One region of the Thermosynechococcus sp. M3746_W2019_013 genome, then DNA from elsewhere that is predicted to be linked to it. Evidence: riboswitches for the same ligand, from Rfam matches in the RefSeq annotation. Region 1 holds a riboswitch; the other holds the start of a gene.
The links. A riboswitch is a leader RNA that binds a small molecule or an ion and turns the genes downstream of it on or off. The one in region 1 is predicted to bind cobalamin.
Positions count from the first base shown of each region.

Region 1 (3,407 bases):
AAGGCAAATCCAGAGAGCTGCTGGCCAAAGAACTCGACCATATCGGAGCGCTCAAACTCACCGTGCACCAACACATCTAGACCCACTTCCTCTTGTAACCGGATGCACTTGGCAATTTCCTCATCGATTGCTGCTTCATACTCGGCTTGGGTAATTTCATGCCGTTTTAACTTCACCCGCAGTTGCCTAACCTCGGCGGTTTGGGGAAATGATCCAATCGTTGTCGTTGGAAAGGGCGGCAGGGTTGGCTGGAGTGTTCGACGTTGCTCGTAAGGCAGCGGGCGCTCTAAATCACGCACACTCAGATTGCGAAGCCGCGCCTGTACCGTTGGATTGACAGGGCTAAATTGCTCAAAAGCTTGCCATTGAGCTTGTATGGCTATGAATTCGGGGTTTTTCGTTAAGATTTCGCGATGGGTTCCATCATTGCTATTGAGCACCTGAGCCAAGAGGACTACCTCATCCAGCTTTTGCTCAGCAAAACTCAAGACCTCTCGCAGAGGCTCTGGTAGCTTGACCTCTCGCTTTGCATCATAGGGGACAAATTGCAGGGAAGATGAAGGATGTAGCCGAATATTGGCGGTGATGCTTTGAATCGTTTTCAAGGTTGACAACACCGATTCAGGCCGAATTTTCCAAATATTGCGGCCATCAATAATTCCTACCCCCAACTGCTTATCTGCTGGGAAGCCATGCTGTTGCAGCAGGGCTAGGTTGTGCCCACGGGTAAAGTCTAAACTGATGCATGTCACAGGTAACTCCATCACCCACGGCCAGGCTGCCCCTAGGTCATCAAAGTAGGTCACAAGATGGATCGGTAGGTTGGCTTGACGCAGTGTATCAAATGTGGATTGATAGAAGCTCTTAAGGCTATCAGCGTCTTCTAAGACCAAGGCGGGTTCGTGTATTTGCACTTCAACGACACCTAGATTTTTGAGTTCCCTCAACAGGATGAGATAGCGATCGCCCAAGTAGGAAACAGCTTGCTCTAGGTTCGTCTCTAGCCGACTGAGCCGTAGGAGGGTGAGAGGCCCCAGCACGATTGGAACGGCGCGATCGCCCAAGAGGGTTTGAGCACGACGAACAGTTTCTAGGAAATCACTGAAGTCAGTTGGTTGAAAAGACTCACTAATTTCAGGTACTAAATAGTGATAGTTGGTATCAAACCACTTAGTCATCTCAAGGGCTGGAATACCATCCTTGCCCCTTGCCATTGCAAAGTATTGATCCAGACCTGTAAAAGAGCGGTACCGCTCTGGAATGATGCCAAGCCGGATGCTCCAATCTAAAACAGAATCGTAAAGACTCAAATCACCAATACCAATGCGATCAATGCCCGCCTCAAGCTGCTTTTGCCAATTCTGCAATTCAATGTCTTGCGCTTTTTTGAGCAAAGCTTCTGCATCCAGTTGATTGCTCCAAAAGGCTTCTAGGGCCTTTTTTAACTCACGGTTTTTGCCAATACGGGGATAGCCTAGGGTTGCGGTTTGAATGTTCATCGTTTGCCTAACCTAAATTGTGTAGAATTGTGTAAGTCCAATGGAGAAGCTAGCTGCTTCCGGATTCAGAAACAGCGCCATTCAGGAACTCGCGGAGATGGCTAACTAAAATCCGCGAAAAGTCGGCAAAAAGCTAGTTGCCACCTTTACACCAGCAGCACTACTCCCTAGCAGCAGTTGGTTAAACTCAGATAGTTTGGCCTCGGGGGGTCAAAGCTTGAAGTTCGACAGTAATAGAAATCAAAAAAACTTGCTTTTATCATCTGTACCTCGCAGATGTTGACGTATCGGGTTGACCACTCGGCGGGCATTCTGACTTAGAGAGGGATATCTCTCCTCACAGCTGCGGGACAGCGGCAGATTCACACTGCACTTTCCCCCTTACGTCTGATGGCTGATCCCCACCAGAACCGAGCAACTAAGTGAACCATAGCATAACCCAGCGGGGATATCAAAGCAAATCCCAAGGAAGCCAGCTCTTGCTCAACAGAAGTAACAACTTTGGGTGATGAATCCGGATCTGGGAATGTCATTGTAGGTTTTAAGTTTAGCCCAGGCAGCCGATGGGGGGTCACAGGGGGTCTCCCTAGGCAAGTGAAGGTATAATCGAAGTGAAAATGATTTTCACTTTCTGTCGCCAGCTCGTTGCTAGAATCGCCATGTCACCTTTTTTCCAGCCCTTGCCTCCCCGTCTTGAGCAGATTGTCCAACGTTTTCAACAGATCCCAGAGCAGCGACGGCGCTATGAGTATCTACTTTCATTTGCGAGGTGCCTACCCCCTTTCCCTGAGGAGCAAAAGGTACCGGAAAATAAAGTTCCCGGCTGCGTCTCTCAGGTATATGTGACTGCTAGTTTGCAGGAGGGGAAAGTGATCTTTCAGGGAGATTCTGACTCCCAGCTCACTAAGGGATTAGTGGGGCTGTTAATCGAGGGGGTAAATGGCTTGACTCCGGCAGAAATCCTCCAGTTAAAGCCTGATTTTATTCAGCGAACGGGCCTCGAAATTAGCCTAACCCCCTCGCGGGTGAATGGTTTTTACAACATTTTTCGATTTATACAAAAGAAAGCAATTGCCTATTATTTGCAGGAGTCTGGATCAGATTCTAGAGTGCGGACGGAGGGACTTGAACCCACACACCTTGCGGTACTAGAACCTAAATCTAGCGCGTCTGCCAATTCCGCCACGTCCGCAGCAAACCTAGTTTAGCGCAATTTTAGCCGGGGGCGATCGCCCCCCTCGTCGAGTTTAGTAATGGTTCCCTACTTTGCGATGGTGAACAGCGGTCATGCCATCGGGCTTGGAAACGCGGCCACTGTCAACGGTGCTATAGACAATCCAGTGATCGTGGGCATCCAGACGACTGACAACAGTGCATTCCAGATAGGCAAGGGCGTCGGCCAAAATCGGACTGCCATTACTGGCGGGATAGGTTTTCACATGGGCAAAGCGATCGGCCCCTGGGGGGAATCGTTTCAGGAAATGGCGCATCAGGGGTTGGTAGTTCCCCTCTTCGAGAACGTTGAGGACAAAGGTATCCCCCACATGCAGAAATGACTCAATTGCCCGATCCTTGGCCACGGCAATGGAAACCCCCAAGGGTTCGGTACTGGCCTGCGCTACCCAAGAGGCCAACATGGCACTGTTAATGGCGCCTTTTTGGGCTGTGATAATGTACAGGCCGCCACTGAGGCGACCAAGGGCCTTATCGAGATCAGTGTTTAGGGCCTTCATTTGCTTGACTGTGCGATCGCGCAACAGCCATTGACCCATGTCAGTGCCTGCTTCTTCCGCCTGTTGAAAGAGGGCATCGGTGGGGGTGGCGGTTACCTGAATCACTGGAAATGAGGGCACTAGACCGGCATCCCGAAATTGGTTGAGCAGCGGATAGGCGGGTTCAGCATCGGCC
Region 1 is NZ_DVDW01000017.1:82,088-85,494, forward strand. It holds gene metE (5-methyltetrahydropteroyltriglutamate--homocysteine S-methyltransferase) at 1-1,499, opposite strand, end outside; cobalamin riboswitch at 1,784-1,929, opposite strand; partial or broken gene IGQ16_RS03520 (SufE family protein) at 2,159-2,572, shown strand; tRNA gene IGQ16_RS03525 (tRNA-Leu) at 2,610-2,691, opposite strand; gene IGQ16_RS03530 (diflavin flavoprotein) at 2,747-3,407, opposite strand, start outside.

Region 2 (3,407 bases), on a different contig from region 1:
CCGCAGTGTGGTATCGAAAATTAACACCCGATCAACGGTCTGGGGAGGATATTTAATGCGCATAGACAAGCCCCATCCAAGCTTGAGAAAGAGTACCAGTCATTTTAACTCTAACATTTTCGCTGGGGAGCAATGGTTAGCTTTTGCGGCGGGAAGCCCTGCGTCTTATCCGCTGGCGGTCGGGAGTCGGTCACGGAACCTGCCAAATGCGTTGGTGATAACTGGGCAAGTGATCTAGGTCCACGCTTGATGCATGGTGATGGGGGTGACCCCCAGGATCGTGGCTGTGGGAGGGGTGCTCATGATCGTGATGATGGTGGTGAAGATGGCCATGGCCTGCCACCAAGCGGAATTTGCAGGTTTCACAGTTCATGGCCACCTGTCCCCCATAGGTCTCAATTTCCCGCCGCCGCGTTAGATAAAACAGTTGCGGATGCAAGCCAATTTCCGGCAGGTTCACGTATTCAACATTGGGATAGGCGGCTTGGGCTTCTGCGGTGAGGGCATAGATTTTCTTGACGAGTGCCCCTGTAAACATAAAGTGGGGTAGGACAATCACGCGGCGGGGGCGGTGAAGATTCGCCCGCGCAAACCCTTCGGGTAGGCGAGGATGGGTGATGCCAATGAAGCACACCTCAACCGTTTGGTACCCACTGCCCTCCCAGAGCATACGGGCTAGCTTAAAGACGTCGCCATTGGCATCGGGATCGCTGGAGCCGCGTCCCACCATTAAGAGAACGGTTTCTTCACGGCCAATGCCTTGGGGGTTAAATTCTGGGAAGTCCAGTAGTTCGAGGCGCGATCGCCAGAGGCTCAAGATTTCTGGGGCAAGGCCATAGGGGCGGCCATAGTGGTAGCGCAACTGCGGAAAAGCACGCCGGGCCCGATCCAACTCGTTCGTAACATCAAATTTATTGTGGCGAGCAGCAAAGAGCAAAATCGGCAGCACTGACAAATCGGTATAACCTGCGGCCGCACATTGGCTCAGAACCTCAAAAATCGAGGGTTCGGTTAACTCCAGAAAACAGGGAAAAACAGGCCGACAGGAATCCAGTTGATAATAGGCTTGGGCAAAGTCCAAAAATGCTTGGCGACCCTCAGCATCACGCGTGCCATGACCAATGAGCAAGAGGGGACGAGGCTGGGGGAGAGGGGGTAAATCGAGACTAAAACCAAGGGGATTGAGAATTGAATCGTTAAGCGCAACAACCACGTTGAAACTCCATGCCCGTGCAACGCAGGCAAATAGAGTGAACCACAGCAAGTAGGCATTCTGGCTGAGGGGAGTTCCCCATCACAGTTGCGGCACAGCACCAGACTTGCACTGGGTTTTCCCTACAGGCTGCTTTTCACAGTGAACGTTGCCAATTCTAACGAGATTCTCAAACCCCTGTCTATGCGGGGGGTAGGCACATTAGGTGCTTATAGCGCCGCGGCATCGAGAACACCAATCGTTTGATTGTAGATGGCTTGGGCTTCTTCGGGGGTGTTGCCAATACTGACAAGTCCAAGCTTACCAAATTCCGAAAGTGCCCCCATGAGGTGAAAGACGGTGCCCGTTTCGGTACTGGAGTCAAAGTGCAAATGGTAGCGAGCAATCATATCCAAGAGATCATTGGGCAAGAGGCCGCGATAGTGGGGCTGGCAGAGGTTATCGGAGGCAATGTAATACTTAGGACGGCGGTGCTTGCTGTAAAACAGTCCAGAGGCTAGCTCATAGTGGCCATCGGTGAGGAATTTTAAGGTCATAAAGGGGTGCGTAGTACCGCCTTTGCGCAGGTTAATTTCAATGGCATAAAGCTCCCAGCCTGCTGTTGTCTGGGTTGCAACAACGTCCACACCAAAACAGCCGATCACTCCCTGCTGTGCCAAGTACGTCCCTACTTTTTGCCCCAGTTGTTGCAGTTGCTGGCGATAGTCGGCATGGGCAGGAAATTCACAGCCAATAAAAATTTGACCTGTGGGGGCATTGAGTAACTGTTCATGGGTCGAAACAATTTCAACACTGCCTTTGGGGGTAATACACCCTTGGACACTGGGCGATCGCTTGACTGTCCCTTCAACAAAGGCTTCGACAATCCCCCCCAGATCTGTAAACCGCTGCCGATAGGAGGCCCAAGTTTCATTGGGAGCTTGAAAGACCATGTCCTCTAGGCTATTCTCAATCCGCTGGAGATGATCGGGGGTATGCGGGCTGCCCAAGGGGCGCAGGGGGCGGAGGTCGAGAAGAGCATTGCCTTCTCCAGAAAAGGCTGCGTTGAGTTTCACCACCAGCCGTTGAAGGTCAGGGCATTTTTCCTGTAGATGAGCGATCGCCCGCACCAGTTCTGGCACCCCCTGCAAAAAGCCACTGCCAATCGGGTGGAGGATTCCCGCTGCTGCAAACAGTTCTCGGCTGCCGGCCTTGGTTCCCCAATAAAGGAGATCCGGATCCGTAGAGTAGAGGGGAACGCCTAAGCGTACCGCCAGTTCCCGCTCCAAAGGGGTGGAGTTAAAACACACCATGTAGGCTTGGTTGGGACGCAGGGCTTGACGAATACGCTCCAAGAGGCGAGGTCGCTCTAAAATTTTTGCGGTGAGGGGTTTATCGGAGCGATCGTAGGTGGCCAGCAAGAGCAGGCGATCGCGGGCATGGGAACTGGGCACCCCCGGCAGTAAATCTAAGTAGTAATCCACAATACTGGGATGCAGGGGTTGGGATGTGACATAGATCATGCGGGTACGCGGATTGCGCAACTGGATCAGCGTATAAAGCTGCCGCTCCTCGTAGTGGGTGTAGCCTGTGATCTTGCCTAGCTCCGGTTGGGGAAAACTGAGGGAAGGCACCACCACAATATCGCGCTCAATGCCGCCGGGGCCTCTGGGCAGTTCCGGGATAAAGGTTTCTGTTCCGTCCCAGCACTCCAAGAGCCGCGTTTGCAGTTGGCGGAACTCCTCGGCGATCGACATCTCTACCTTTCCAGACTATTTTCCCTAGTGTAGAAAGTGCGGGGTCTCTCTCGGATCATTTGACCCCCTTTTTCAAACTTTCTTCACTGAGAAATCAAATTTTCTTGGTGAACATAGCGTGCGCCGGCAAAGACCTCACGGGTGCTGCGGCTATACCAATTGCGAAATGAGGGCCGCTTGAGAATGGGGCGCGTCCAGTGACTCCCCCCCTTGAGGACAAAATGCTCACCATCAAAGTAGGGGGCAGAATAACCACGGTAGGGATAGCTCTGGAAGCCCGGATAGGGGGCAAAGGGACTTTGGGTCCACTCCCAAACGTAGCCCCGATTCAAGAGTCCCTGCTGGGCAGCAATTTCCCATTCCCGTTCACTGGGTAAACGTTTGCCTTGGGAATGGCCATAGGCTTCTGCTTCGTAGAAACTGAGTCCCCACATGGGGAGATCCAAGTTCTCAGGGAT
Region 2 is NZ_DVDW01000051.1:28,081-31,487, reverse strand. It holds gene IGQ16_RS09440 (2-isopropylmalate synthase) at 1-63, opposite strand, end outside; gene IGQ16_RS09435 (sirohydrochlorin chelatase) at 191-1,213, opposite strand; cobalamin riboswitch at 1,246-1,390, opposite strand; gene IGQ16_RS09430 (peptide ligase PGM1-related protein) at 1,423-2,949, opposite strand; gene IGQ16_RS09425 (SUMF1/EgtB/PvdO family nonheme iron enzyme) at 3,033-3,407, opposite strand, start outside.
Region 2: another riboswitch for cobalamin. It lies ahead of IGQ16_RS09435 (sirohydrochlorin chelatase); the one in region 1 lies ahead of metE (5-methyltetrahydropteroyltriglutamate--homocysteine S-methyltransferase).